4 regions of the Clostridium neuense genome follow, and region 3 is predicted to be linked to each of the others. Evidence: riboswitches for the same ligand, from Rfam matches in the RefSeq annotation. Region 3 holds a riboswitch; each other region holds the start of a gene.
The links. Region 3 has a riboswitch for thiamine pyrophosphate ahead of thiC (phosphomethylpyrimidine synthase ThiC). Riboswitches for the same ligand answer to the same signal wherever they lie in the genome.
Positions count from the first base shown of each region.

Region 1 (3,792 bases), on a different contig from region 3:
TCACCATATCTTTCCTTAAGCATTCTAAGTCCATCTAGGAAACCCTCAGGAGAAATTTCCCATCCCCACTTTGTGTACACTTTATCCTTCATCATCACTGTTTTATAAACTCCATCAAACGAAGGATTTCCTGGCGCACCAGTAGAATTTTCTCTATTGGCTTCAAAACCTTCTGTAGACTCAACTTTCATAACTCTTTTAGGTTGATAATAATTAAGTCCAATAAAATCATTTTTATCAGCTGAAGCTTTAAGTAAATCCAACTCTTCATTGGTCCAATCTGGAGTCCATCCGTGTTCCTTCAACTGATCAAGTACATATTCAGGATACTCACCCTTTAATATTGGATCATAAAACCAAAAAGTATCGTAATAATTTGCATGTTTTGCTGCAAAAATATTTTCTTCCTTATCATCAACACTAAAAGCAGGATTAAATACATGAGTTATTCCGATTTCACCATACTGCTTTAAACTCTTATATTTGCTTACAGCCTTAGCATGTGCTACAAAAACATTGTGTGTAGCTTGAAAATACTTTTTAGCATCATTAACAATGCCAGGTGGATGTGCCCCTGCTAAATAGCCATGACCACAAAAAACTATAGTTTCATTAAAGGTTATCCAATGCTTAACTCTATCTCCAAATGCCCTAAAACATACCTCAGCATATTTAGCAAAAGCATCTATAGTTTTTTTATTAGTCCAGCCTCCAGCTTCTTCTAAAGTCTGCGGCAAATCCCAATGATATAGTGTAACAAAAGGCACTATTCCATACTTTAAGCATTCATTAATTAAATTATTATAAAATTCAATTCCTTTTTCATTAACCTTGCCATCACCATCTGGTATTATTCTTGGCCAAGAAATAGAAAACCTATAAGATTCTAATCCCATTTCTGCCATTAATTTAACATCTTCTTTATACCTGTGATAATGATCTACAGCAACATCTCCATTTGTCCCTTCAAAAGTCTTTCCTGGTATCTTCGAGAATATATCCCAGTTACTAATGCCTTTCCCATCTTCATTCCAGGCACCTTCTACTTGATAGGATGCAGAGGCAGCTCCAAATAAGAAATCCTTTGGAAATTTCATCTTCTTTCCTCCTTTAATCAAATCAAAAATTCATTGGTATGAATTTATTATATACCTACCATTTTCTTGTGTAAAGTTTTTTAAGCACAAAAAAAATAGTTGAACAGGGGGACTATTCAACTATGTTAATCTTATTTTTATTTAATTATTTGTTTTACTATATTTATATATTATCAGATTATTGTTACAATTCTATGAAGATAATAAATACAATTTATTAAAAATAAAACGGAGTAACAATGCTTTATTACATAAAAAAAAATTCTATAAATCTACAGCATTGTTACTCCGTTTTCACAGTAATTTAATAAAATTTTTCCTTACATTTTTGCAGCTATGCAGTGTGATTTTTTACGGCTATAGAATACAATTGTTTTACTGGAAGCACTGCCATAATTACAACGCATATTGCACCTTCAACTGCTAAAAATACGCCATTTGATATAAGTGAATATAGAGCTGGCGATTGTCCTTTAGGCGCATAGCTTCCAAAGAATATAACTCCGGAAATAAAGTGAAATACAAAACGTCCGAAAACAGCAATTACAGTTGCAACAATTTTTTTATCTCTAAAGTATCCTGCAAGTCCAAGTGCCATAAATGGAAGTGGATAGTCAAACAATACTTGTACAGGTTGAAGGATATAAGGGTCCATTATAAGAGTAATAATTCCATATAAAAAACCTGTTAAAAAACCAACTTCTGGTCCATAGAAGATTGCCATTAAAAGAATTGGTATCATACTTCCTATAGTTACGCTTCCCCCCTGTGGAAGATGATATATTTTGAATATTTTAAGTACAGTTGCAAGAGCTAAAGCTATACCTATTTGGGCTATCATGTGAGTATTAAGCTTTACCTTTTTAACCTTTATAGCCACTACAACGAGTATAATTAAAGCAAGAAGAGCTGCAAGTGATGTTGGGTGTTTTAATATTTCTCCAATATTTTTTGAAAAAGACATAAAAAAAACCTCCTAAAATTCGTGCTTAGGAAGACCTTCTGAAAACAATTGTTATATAAACAAAATAATTGCTTCCCTACGCTGGTATTATCCAGATCAGGTATAAGGGTTTAAAGCACAGCTTTACATCTCAGCCCAAAGGCACCCCTAGCACTTTATTAATTCATGACTATTATACTCCATTTTATTTCCATTTTAAAGTAAAATCATTAATTATTATTATAGCTTAGCTCCATTAGACTCTATAACCCTCTTATACCAATAAAATGAGTCCTTAGGCATTCTCGATAAATCTCCGCTGCCATCATCATGCTTATTAACATATATAAGGCCATACCTCTTCTTAACTTCACCTGTAGAAGCACTTACAATATCTGTACATCCCCAGCAGGTATAACCAATAAGCTTAACACCATCAGAAATAGCTTCCTTCATTTGTTCAATATGCTTTCTCATATAATCAATTCTATAAGCATCATGAACTGCACCATCTTCTGATAATACATCTACAGCGCCTAGCCCGTTTTCCACAATCATTATCGGGAGTTCATATCGATCATAAATTTGATTTAATACATATCTTAAGCCAACAGCATCTATCTGCCAGCCCCAGTCCGAAGCTTCTAAATTTGGATTTTTAATATTTGCTGTGCCATTTCCGTCAGTTTTTTCTCCTGCTTTGACAATACTAACGCAAGCACTTGAATAATAGCTTATGCTTATAAAATCCACTGTACCCTGCTGCAAAATTTCATAATCTTCTCTGCCGACTGCTAATTTAATGTTGTTTTCCTCATAATATCTTTTTGCAAAGCCCGGATATTTTCCTCTAACATGCACATCTCCTGCTATGAAGTTGTGGAGCTGAGCATACTTCTGTGCAAATAAAATATCCTCTGGGTGACAGGTATATGGATACATATTATGATACGCCAGCATGCACCCCACCTTATTATTTGCATCAATTTCATGAGCCATTTTTACGGCAAGTGCACTGGCAACTAGCTGATGATGCATTGCCTGATATCTATTTAATTCAGTATTATCCTTTTCCTCCAGCATACCAGCACAAAAAACCGCACCAAATGGCTCTGTTAGCATATTAATTTCATTAAAAGTAAGCCAGTATTTTACTTTCCCTTTATATCTTTTAAAAAGAACCTCTGCAAACCTCAAGTAAAAATCTATAAGTTTTCTATTTTTCCAGCCACCATATTCAAGAGAAAGGTGCAGTGGATTTTCGTAATGAGAAATAGTTATTAATGGTTCAATACCTTTATCCAGTAACTCATCAATTACATTATCATAGAACTTTAAGCCTTCTTCATTGGGCACAAGTTCATCACCCTTTGGAAAAATTCTTGACCAAGAAATGGACATTCTATATACTTTAAACCCCATCTCTGAAAACATAGCAATATCTTCCTTCCAATGGTGATAAAAATCCGTTGCCTCGTGATTAGGGTAAAATTCATCCTCTAAAGGTTTAGGCGGTGTTAGCCGCCTTTTTTTATTTAAACTGCCGCCAGTTAGAATATCTGCAATGGATAAACCTCTTCCACCCTCATTATATCCGCCTTCGTATTGATTTGCAGCAGTTGCTCCTCCCCATAAAAAACCTTTGGGCATTGTATTTTCTTTCAAATTAACCCCTCCTAAACTATAGTTAAAAGCTTGTCGTTTACCTGCACCTTTTCTCTTTCCTTAACCATTGGAACTGATTTTATATAA
Region 1 covers NZ_JBJIAA010000018.1:18,371-22,162, forward strand. Annotated here, with positions in the region: gene ACJDT4_RS19010 (GH1 family beta-glucosidase) at 1-1,097, opposite strand, end outside; gene thiT (energy-coupled thiamine transporter ThiT) at 1,432-2,061, opposite strand; TPP riboswitch at 2,118-2,220, opposite strand; gene ACJDT4_RS19020 (glycoside hydrolase family 1 protein) at 2,281-3,690, opposite strand; gene ACJDT4_RS19025 (beta-glucoside-specific PTS transporter subunit IIABC) at 3,717-3,792, opposite strand, start outside.
Region 1: another riboswitch for thiamine pyrophosphate. It lies ahead of thiT (energy-coupled thiamine transporter ThiT); the one in region 3 lies ahead of thiC (phosphomethylpyrimidine synthase ThiC).

Region 2 (3,792 bases), on a different contig from region 3:
AATAAGAAATGGAGAAGTAATTGGTGACTCCAAATTACTATGTGAGATTAAAAAGGTGTATGAAAAGCTTGTAGATCAAGAGATTTTTCCAATGAAACCTGTACTTGGAGCGGATATCTTTAAATATGAATCTGGTATACATGTTGATGGAATAGAGAAGAATGCAAAAACTTATGAGCCATATAATCCATATGAAATAGGTTCAAAAAGGCAAATGTTTATTGGAAAGCACTCTGGAAAGAAAGCAGTTATTACTAAATTAAAGGAATTAAACATTAAATCTATAAATATTGATGTTGATGACCTTTTAAAAGAAATACGAAGTAAAAGTGTTAAATTAAGAAGAAATATTTTGGATGATGAGTTGATTAAATTGTATGAAAGCTCCATTGGTAAACATATAGAATGGGGGGGAAAATATGAGCATTAAAGTTGTTGATACAACATTAAGAGATGGTGAACAAAAAGCTGGTATAGCACTTGGAATAAATGAAAAGGTACAAATTGCGAAAATTCTTGATGATATGGGTATTTTTCAAATTGAAGCTGGTATAGCAGCTATGGGTGGGGATGAAAAAGAAAGTATAAGAAAAATAGTGAAATTGGGGCTTAAAAGCAAAATATCTTCCTGGAATAGAATGAATATTGAGGATATTAATGAATCTATGGACTGCTCTGTAGATATAATTCATATATCGGTTCCGGTATCTGATATACAAATTGAGGATAAGCTGAAAAAAAATAAGAGTTGGATTCTTGAAAATGTTGAAAAATGTGTTCAATATGCAGTAAGTAAAGGATATGAGGTAACTGTAGGATTGGAAGACGCTTCAAGAGCAGATATAAATTTTTTAATAGAAGTTTGTAGATTGATTTACAGTATTGGTGTTAAAAGAGTTAGATATGCGGATACTGTTGGTATTTTGTATCCAAGAAGGGTATTTCATCAAATAAACAAAATAAGAGAAGCTGTACCAATAGAAATAGAAGTTCATGCTCATAATGATTTTGGTATGGCAATAATAAATTCAATAGGAGCGTTAAAAGCTGGGGCTAAATATGTTGATTGTACTATTACTGGAATAGGTGAAAGAGCTGGTAATTGTGACTTTTTAGAGTTTGCAAAAACTATTTATGAGCTACTTGGTGAAAAAGTATATTTAAATGAGTTTAGTGATTTAAAGAATAAGGAAAATGTTATAAAGGGGATAATTGGATAAATAAATCTGATTAAGATTGTAATTTAAATAGTATATTTTTTATTTACAAATAGCAAAATTAATGTTAGCATATAGATAGTATTTATTTTTTAGTGCTGGGGGTGCCCTTTGTGGCTGAGAGAAGTTTTTAAAACTTTAACCCTTTGAACCTGATGCGGATAACACCGACGAAGGAAAGCTTAATTCACATGTAGAATGCATGAGCGCTATTTTAAAAGTAGCGCTCTTTATTTTTGCGTAAAATTAGAAGGGGTGCAATATGTTTGTTGATGCACATAATCACTTGGATTTTTTTAAGGATAAGGAAAAGTTAGAAAAAGCTCTTGACATTATTAAAGTAGATAACATAGTTACACTTGGATGTTCTATGGATATTCAGAGCTATAATTTTACTAAAAAGCTTAGTAAGGATAATAGAAATATAATACCTTGCTTTGGAATTCATCCTTGGGAAGCTCACAATAATTATAAAAATTTAGATTTGTTTGATGAATATATAAAAGAATGCAAAATTATTGGAGAAATAGGACTGGACTACTTTTGGATTAAAGAAAAAGAAAAGTATCCGCATATGAAGAGTGTTTTTGAATACTTTTTAAAAAAGGCTAGAAACTATAATAAAATTACAAATATACATACTAAAGGTGCAGAAGAGGAAATTCTTAACTATATAAAAAAGTATGGACTTAAAACACCTATAATACATTGGTATAGCGGAGATTTAGAAACTTTAAAAAAATTAATAGATTATGGCTGCTATTTTACTGTAAGTGTTGATATAGGATATTCAAAGCTTACACAGGAAATAGTTAAGCTTCTTCCACCTAATAGAATTTTGACAGAAACCGATGGACCAACTTCTTTAGAATGGGTAAATGGAAAGTATGGCTATCCAGATGAAGTGAAGAATATAGTAAATAAAATTTCAATCATAAAAAAATATAATTATGATGAAATTAAAAATAAAATTTTTAAAAATTTAAAAACCATATTAATGAAAGAGGGAATAGTAATATGAAAACAGTTAATGTTAGTTTACAAGTACTTCCAACAGTGCCAGAGGAGAGAATATATCCAGTAGTTGATAAGGTTATAGAATATATAAAATCAACTGGAGTTAAGCACATAGTTGGACCAATGGAAACTACTATGGAAGGTGACTTAGATGAACTTATGGAAATTGTAAAGAAAGCACAAACAATATGTGTTGAAGCAGGAGCCTCAAGAGTTGCATCTGTTGTAAAAATAGATTACAAACCTGAAGGGGTAACGATGGAGGAAAAAGTTGGCAAATATCAAAAATAAACTATATCCTATAATTACTTTGGTAGCTGCCTTGCTGCTTTGGCAAGTTATTGTAGATGTAAAAAATGTGCCAGCATATATAATTCCTTCACCCACAAGCATAGTTAAAACGCTTATAAGTGATTTTAAAGTTATAATGGATAATACAAAGGTAACAATATATGAATCAATTGTAGGTTTTGGTATATCAATAATTTTATCCTTTGTGCTAGCCGTACTTATGGATAGTTTTAAAATTGTTAGAAAATCACTCTATCCAATTTTAGTGATTTCTCAAACAATACCAACCATAGCAATTGCACCGCTGTTTATAATATGGTTTGGTTTTGGACCAATGCCTAAAATTATAGTTGTAATAATAACCTGCTTTTTCCCAATAGTAATAAGTCTTATAGATGGCTTTGAAAAAGTTGATAGAGATTATATTAATTTGTTTAGAACAATGAAAGCATCAAGGCTTCAAACCTTTTATCATTTAAAACTTCCATATGCCATGGTTAACTTGTTTTCTGGGCTTAAAATAGCTGCAACCTATATGGTAATGGCATCTGTTATAGGAGAGTGGCTTGGAGGAGACAGCGGCATAGGCGTTTATATGGTTAGAGCAAAAAGTGCCTATGCGCTTGATAAAGTTTTTGCAGCAATTATAGTTATAGTTTTAATAAGCATAATAATAATATACATTATAGATTTTATAAGCAAAAGATTAATACATTGGAAATAAGCGAAACTTAACTTATTCATTATGAAAAGACCGAATCTTAAGCAGTTTTTCATAATACATAAGTTAAAAGTTTCATTGATTTCACTATAAGGGAGAGATTCAAATTGAAAAAGAATAAGATAATATCATTGGTAACAGCTTTAGTAATGAGCACAGTAATCTTTTCAGGTTGTAGTACTACTAGCAGCACAAAGGAAAGTGCAAATAAGGCACTGGATAAAACTACAGTGATACTTGATTGGACACCTAACACAAATCATACAGGAATGTATGTAGCATTGAAAAAAGGATATTATAAAGCGCAGGGCTTAGATGTAAAAATTCAGCAGCCAGGAGATACAGCTGTTACTACACTTATAGCTACTGGAAAGGGAGACTTTGGCGTAAGCTATCAGGAGGATGTAACTTATGCACTTACTGGTGATTCACCGCTTCCTGTTAAGTCAATTGCTACTTTAATGGAACACAACACTTCGGGGTTTGCAGCTCCTAAAAGTAAAAATATAAAAAGCATTAAAGATGTCGAAGGAAAAGTATATGGTG
Region 2 covers NZ_JBJIAA010000006.1:76,030-79,821, reverse strand. Annotated here, with positions in the region: gene ACJDT4_RS08305 (homocitrate synthase/isopropylmalate synthase family protein) at 1-430, shown strand, start outside; gene ACJDT4_RS08300 (beta/alpha barrel domain-containing protein) at 420-1,220, shown strand; TPP riboswitch at 1,308-1,413, shown strand; gene ACJDT4_RS08295 (TatD family hydrolase) at 1,480-2,238, shown strand; gene ACJDT4_RS08290 (thiamine-binding protein) at 2,235-2,525, shown strand; gene ACJDT4_RS08285 (ABC transporter permease) at 2,506-3,249, shown strand; gene ACJDT4_RS08280 (ABC transporter substrate-binding protein) at 3,354-3,792, shown strand, end outside.
Region 2: another riboswitch for thiamine pyrophosphate. It lies ahead of ACJDT4_RS08295 (TatD family hydrolase); the one in region 3 lies ahead of thiC (phosphomethylpyrimidine synthase ThiC).

Region 3 (3,792 bases):
CAGAGAGTATAAACATATACGAGGCTTGGGCTTTGCCCATTATCCTTCTTGAACTCAAAGCAAGCACTATTTTAAAATATACACCAAGATTTATAGAATTTTTTTAACGCGACGAAGCATTATTACTTCGCAATTTTTATGCTAATCATCGTCTCTAAGTATGTTTACATTTTTTCCACTCATAACTTTATTCATATTCCTAACCGCACACATTTTTCCACACATAGTGCAGGTATCTGGATTTTCTGGTGTTGATTCTTTTCTATATCCTATAGCCTTTTCTGGATCTATTGAGAGTTCAAACGTAGCCTTCCAATCTAATTTTTGTCTTGCCTCTGCCATTTTATTATCCCACTCCCTTGCACCAGGAACATTCTTTGCAATATCAGCGGCATGAGCAGCTATTTTAGAGGCTATAATTCCTTCTTTCATATCATCTAAGTTAGGAAGCCTCAAATGCTCTGCTGGAGTAACATAGCATAGAAAGTCCGCCCCGTTTGCAGCTGCAATTGCTCCTCCTATTGCACTTGTTATATGGTCATACCCTGGAGCTATATCCGTAACAATAGGTCCAAGAACATAGAAAGGTGCTCCATGACATAATCTCTTTTCTATAATCATATTTGATTTTATTTCATTAAGCGCCATATGTCCAGGTCCTTCAATCATAACTTGTACATTTTGCTCCCATGCCCTTTTAGTAAGTTCTCCAAGAGTAATAAGTTCTTTAATCTGGCTTGGATCAGTTGAGTCTTTTATGCATCCGGGCCTGCAAGCATCTCCAAGACTTATAGTAACATCATATTTAGCGCATATTTCAAGAACTTTATCAAAATACTCATAGAATGGATTTTCCTTATTGTTAAGTTCCATCCAGGCATACAAAAGTGAACCACCTCTTGAAACTATATTCATAACTCTGTTATTTCTTTTAAAAACTTCAGCAGTTTCTCTATTTATTCCAGCATGAATAGTCATAAAATCCACACCATCTTGAGCTTGTTTTTCAACTACCCTTAAGAATTCTTCTGCAGTTATATCCTTTAATTCCTTATCATAAAAACCTACTGCATCATATATAGGAACCGTTCCTATCATCGCAGGAGACATTTCTATAAGCTTTTTCCTAAACTCTTCTGTCTTTCCATAAGAACTTAAATCCATAATAGCTTCTGCCTTCATTTGAAGTGCTGTTTTAACCTTTTCAAGTTCCATATCCACATTGGCACAATCTTTAGATATTCCTAGGTTTACATTTATTTTAGTTCTAAGTCCTTCCCCAATACCTTCTGCACTTAAGGAATTGTGATTTTTGTTAGCTGGAATTACAACTTTTCCTTCTGCAATAAGCTTTCTCAATTTTTCAATTTCAATATGTTCTTTTTCAGAGACAACTTTCATCTCCTCTGTAAATATACTTTTTCTTGCAGCATCCATTTGGGTTAAATAATTCATAACATTTCTCCTTATCTAAATTTTATTTTTGGATGCAGACACATTAAAAAAAGCTCACCCAAATTAAGGGCAAGCTTAAAAATTCATAATCTAATAATGCTCTGCTTCCCTACGGTAGTACTAACTACATCAAGTTCTAAGAGTTGGATTTCTCCTCTCAGCCTTTTACATTAAGGCACCTCTAGCAAATTACATTTCTCATTTTACCATCACTTAACACGTTTGTAAACTAACATATACATTTCTAAATATGCCATAACTTTAACAATACACATACGTTACACTTATGTAATATATGTGTCGTTGTTGTATCTAAATACTATTAAGTAATTTAATTGTATTGAAAACATTTATTTACTAGAATATAATATTTATGTTTAATAATTATCTCAATAGAAAGGACTGATTCTTTTGAATTTGCTTGATACTATAGATCAAATCTGCATTGAACATAGGGAAAATGTCTTCGAAATATACAAAAATTCTACTTTAACATATGGTCAGCTAAAAAAATATTCAGATGCACTTGCAAAATACATAATCTCTGAATATGGGGACGATAAATCACCAATAGCTATTTACGGTCATAAAGAACATGAAATGCTAATTTCTTTTTTAGCTTGTAGTAAATCTGGACATGCTTATATTCCTATAGATACTACTTTTCCAAAGGACAGAATAAAAGATATTATTGAAAGCTCTAAACCCACATTATTTATTAATATAGGAAATATTGATATTGATAACTTTAATGGAGAGATTTTGTCCTTAAACACCTTGAATGATATTTTTGTTAAATTTAGCGGAATTGAGCCTGACAAATCATACCGTGTAAAAGAAAATGATGTTTATTATATGATTTATACCTCTGGAAGTACTGGTAAACCTAAAGGTGTTCAAATCACCTACAAAGCTTTAAAAACATTTATTGAATGGTTCATGCCTTATTGCAAAACTAGTGAAGAAGAGAGTGTATTTTTAAATCAAGTATCTTACTCTTTCGATGTATCTGTGATTAGCATATACATTGGACTTCTTCTTAAGAAAACTTTATATGTAATAGATAAAGAAATGACTACAAATTTTAAGGATTTATTTAAAAATTTAGGCATATCAAAAATAGCTATGTGGATATCAACACCTTCATTTGCCGAAATGTGCGTTATTGATAATAGTTTTAATAAAAACTTACTTCCAAAGCTAGAAAAGATGTTTTTTGCTGGTGAAATACTATCAAAAAAATTAGTTTCAACTCTCTATGAAAAGTTTGGAGATATCTCAATAATTAATGGATATGGTCCAACAGAAGCCACTGTTTTAATAACAGCTGCGGAAATCAGTAAGAATATGATTTATGCTGAGGATTCTATTCCAATAGGGTATGGAATGACTAATTCTAAAGTAATGCTAGTAGATGATACTGGCAAAGAAATTAAAGATAACAAAAAAGGTGAAATTTATGTAGTCGGTGACAATGTAAGTATTGGATACTATAACAATGAAGAAATGAACAAAAAGCACTTTTTCACGGTTAAAACTGAAACTGGCCTTAAGCAAGGTTATAAAACTGGTGACCTGGCATACAAGAAAGATAATTTGTTTTACTACTGCGGAAGAAAAGATTTCCAGATCAAATTAAATGGATATAGAATTGAGTTAGAAGATATTGAAAATAATCTAAGAAAATTAGATTACATAAGTAACGCTGTTGCTCTGCCAGTTAAAATTGAAGAAAAAATTTCTTATATAGCAGCCTTCGTTACGCTAAGCAAAGAATTTAATGAAAAGGAGTTTAAAATAGTTATGAAGATAAAAAATGACCTTAATAAATCTTTGCCTCTATATATGGTACCTAGAAAAATTAAAATACTAGATAAATTCCCTATGAATTCAAATTGCAAAATAGATAGAAAATTACTTCAGGAGGATTTAAAATGACCCCTTTTGAACATGGTATATTCTTCTACATTCTTTTTGTTTCATTAATTCCAGCGATAATTATTGGATTATTAGAGAAAAAACTAAAATATTATGGAACCTTTTTAAGCCTATGTATGATGTTGCTATTTATCGGAAGGAATAAAGCAGAACTATTAAGTTTTTTAGGCTTTTACATACTTCAGGTAATCTTAATAAAGCTATATTTCTTGATTAGACAAAAAACAGATAATATTTGGATCATGCGTATATTTGTTTTTTTAAGCATACTTCCTCTTTGTTTAGTCAAGTTTAGTAGATTTTTTACTTCTTCAACCTTAGGTTTTATAGGTATTTCTTACCTTACCTTTAGAACTGTGCAAGTAATAATAGAAACACATGATGGATTAATAAAAGAAA
Region 3 covers NZ_JBJIAA010000003.1:627-4,418, reverse strand. Annotated here, with positions in the region: gene thiC (phosphomethylpyrimidine synthase ThiC) at 142-1,455, opposite strand; TPP riboswitch at 1,545-1,648, opposite strand; gene dltA (D-alanine--poly(phosphoribitol) ligase subunit DltA) at 1,867-3,393, shown strand; gene dltB (D-alanyl-lipoteichoic acid biosynthesis protein DltB) at 3,390-3,792, shown strand, end outside.

Region 4 (3,792 bases), on a different contig from region 3:
TAAATTGATTCTCTACGATCTTTTAATTCCATAATTTTTTTAATATCATTTTTCCATAGCTGATTACTTCCATTTATGATATTATTGGTTAGTTTTTGAAGGCTTTCACTTAACTCTTTACATTCATTTTTGTTAAAACCTTTACATAAAAGCTTACTGAGCCTTTTTTCTGTATCAAAGGTGTAACACGAGAATACTATTTTAAATTCAATTTTATCATGATAGTTAGGATGCTTTATAAGAGCATCTATATAATAATCAACCAATTTTTCACACAGATTTTTTGATAGATTAGCTGGTAAAAATGAGTTGAAGCTTATTCGTAAGTCTATATATGGCAGCCCGTAAAAATCTATTAATAATGGAAAACCTATAACATTTTTATATCCATAGTTATTTCTTTGATAGGCCCAAATCTCATCTGTAATTATTTTTTTATAAAGGGATAGCGCTAGCGGTTTTGGTTTAATGCCTATCATTTCAGCAGGATTCCAATCAGCCATTACACCATAAATAGTTTTATTTCCATATAAATAAGGATGCCTTAAATTTAGTTGGGATATTTTCTTTCTTAATTCGTAAATAAATTCTTTATTTTTGTTAGTTTCGTTGGCTAAGTTTACAATAAGTGGTCTTACTTGAAAAAGGTATAAGTCGTAAGCATCATCAAAAGCAAATTCAATATCTAAGGAGTCTGTAGAAAATAAAGCTTCAAGTTCACTGATTAAATTTATAACGCGAAGAAGATTTTTGTCAATGTTAGGAACTGTTTTTGAATGTTTATAGTAATAAAATGTTTTTAAATTATTAGTTTTACCAGAGGTTACTGAATCTGTAGTGTAGGTATAATCATCATAGTTTATAACAATGTAGTCACCACAAGAATTAGGATCCTTGCTAAAAGCAACACCGCTCATTCTTACTTTTTTTAGCATAGGCTGAATAAAAACTTGATCCTTTAAATTTAAACCCTTGTAAGAATCTATAACCTTTGTAATTGCATCGCATATTTGATTTTCACCAATAACATTTGAAATTGAAAGAAAGCATCCAGCTAATGAATGGATTGAATTATCTTCAGACATGGAGCTACTCCTTACTATTAGCGGAAGATCAATCCAATTTTTTTCTTTAACTAAAGAAATTATTTTTTTGCTATTGTTAATCCATTCACTTACTGTTAAACGTATTTGAGGAATAATTTTAGCGTTAACAATAACTGTAGATAAATATTCAAGTGTTTCAGATTTTGTACCAAAACTAACCATACTATTTCCTCCCTTAACCATAAATTATCGAATAAAAATAGCTTTTAAAGATATAAAATTTATTTTTAGAGAAAAGTACGTAATCTAAAATTATATATCTAATCAACTGTGTTTAAAGATAAACTACCTTGAAACTTGAAAGTTATTTGTACCACAATGCCATCTTATGGCAATTGTGGTGCACATGAATTTCAATAGTTGAAGTGGTTTATTTATGACGAGTAACAACCAATATATTAATATTAATCTATTTGGTTTTAAATTACAATATTTTGTAATAAAGATGAATCACACTTAAACTTCAAATCTATTTGGTTGCATTTTTTTCCCTAATGTGGTAAATTAAAAATGTAAAATTTAATATCGCAACTGGGGAGCCTGTTGACAGGCTGAGAGTGGAATGTGATTCCAGACCCTCATAACCTGATTTGGATAATGCCAACGTAGGGAATAGTTAGTTCATATTTAACATAAAGTTCTGCGCAGAATTTGTGTATTTATGATATTAAAAATAGTAGATTATGAGGGAAACAGTTTTTGTTTCTCTCTTTTTGATTTTACTAGAAATCTTATTTATCAAAAGCAAAGAGGTGACTTAATGATAGTAAATGGAAAGAAAATGGATTTTAAACAGGGTATTACTGTTACAGAATTGCTAAATGAAATTAAGGTTGATAGGGATAAGGTAGTCGTAGAAGTAGATTTAGAGATAATAGATAGAAATGAGTATAGTCAGAAAAAGCTGTTTACAGCATCAAAAGTAGAAGTAATAAGATTCGTTGGAGGCGGCTAAATTGAAAGTTTATGTCAATGGAAAAATAAAAGAAATCTCAAGCAAAAGTACACTTTTTAGCATTAAAGAGGAAATAAAAAAAGATGCAGATGTAGTCGTATATAATGGATTCATTATGAAAAAGAACATTTATTTAAAGGATGGGGATAGGGTTGTACTTATAAAAAAAGGTGAGCTTCCAAGTAAAGAAGAAATGGAAGCGCAGCTTGTGGCAAGGCATACACCTAAGGTTCACGAAAAGATTAAGAAGGTTTCTGTTGGTGTAGCTGGGCTTGGAGGGCTTGGATCAAATGCAGCGGTATCGCTCGCAAGAATAGGTATTGGAAGGCTTTTATTAGTTGACTTTGATGTAGTTGAACCAAGTAATTTAAATAGACAGCAGTATTTTGTGAAACACATAGGTATGAAAAAAACTGATGCCTTAAAAGAGATAATATCTTGGTGCAATCCTTTTGTAAAGGTTGAAACCTTAGATACATTTATAGATGAAAGCAATGTAGTAGATATTTTTAAAGATGTGGATATGATTATTGAAGCCTTCGATAATCCCGTTTCAAAGGCAGTACTTACAAATGCTGTTCTTACAAAAATGAAGGATAAAAAGATTGTTGCAGCTTCAGGCATGGCTGGATATTTTTCCAGCAATACAATATGTACAACTAAAATAAATGATAGGTTTTATTTAGTTGGAGATAGAGAAAATGGTGCACAGCCAGGGAACGGACTTATGTCACCAAGAGTTTCTATAGCGGCAAATCATGAGGCAAATGCAGTGCTTAGAATAATAATGAATGAAAAATAGGAGGGGTTTATAAATGGAGGAACTTATCATAGGAGGAGTTAAGCTTAAAAATAGACTTTTCGTTGGAACAGGTAAGTTAAGCTCAAATGAAATAATTCCAAGGATAATGGAAAGATCAAAGGCGGAGGTCATAACTGTTGCACTTAGAAGGGTAGATGAAACTTCGTCAGAAGATGATAACATACTTAATTTTGTAAATAAAGATTTAATACTTTTGCCAAATACGTCGGGTGCTAGAACCGCAGAAGAAGCAATAAGACTTGCTAGAATTGCAAAAGCAGTAGGCTGTGGAAATTGGATTAAGATAGAAGTTATCTCAGATAATAAATATTTACTTCCAGATAATTATGAAACTATAAAAGCAACAGAAGTACTTGCAGAGGAAGGCTTTATTGTACTTCCATATATAAATCCGGACTTAATGGATGCTAGAAGACTCGTTAGTGCAGGTGCAGCTGCGGTAATGCCACTTGGAGCGCCTATCGGAACAAATAGAGGGCTTAGAACTAAGGAAATGATAAAGATTTTAATAGAAGAAATAAATGAGGTGCCTGTAATTGTTGATGCAGGAATAGGTAAACCATCAGATGCAGCACTTGCTATGGAAATGGGTGCTGATGCTGTTCTTGTAAATACAGCTATAGCAACAGCTGATAATCCTGTTTTAATGGCAGAGGCATTTTCACTTGCAGTTGAAGCAGGAAGAAAAGCATATACAGCGAAACTTGGTGCTGAAAGAGAATATGCTGAGGCTTCATCACCACTTACTGGATTTTTAAGATAGGAAGTGTAAAAATGAGTTTTTATGAAAAATTACAGGAGTATAAAGAATTTGATTTTGAAGATTTTTTTTCTAAGACAAGGGAAAGTGATATAGAAAAAATTCTGTGCAAGGATAATGTAGACGAAATTGATTTTTTAAGACTTTT
Region 4 covers NZ_JBJIAA010000006.1:238,612-242,403, reverse strand. Annotated here, with positions in the region: gene ACJDT4_RS09110 (PEP/pyruvate-binding domain-containing protein) at 1-1,268, opposite strand, end outside; TPP riboswitch at 1,629-1,735, shown strand; gene thiS (sulfur carrier protein ThiS) at 1,867-2,061, shown strand; gene thiF (sulfur carrier protein ThiS adenylyltransferase ThiF) at 2,063-2,863, shown strand; gene ACJDT4_RS09095 (thiazole synthase) at 2,877-3,647, shown strand; gene thiH (2-iminoacetate synthase ThiH) at 3,659-3,792, shown strand, end outside.
Region 4: another riboswitch for thiamine pyrophosphate. It lies ahead of thiS (sulfur carrier protein ThiS); the one in region 3 lies ahead of thiC (phosphomethylpyrimidine synthase ThiC).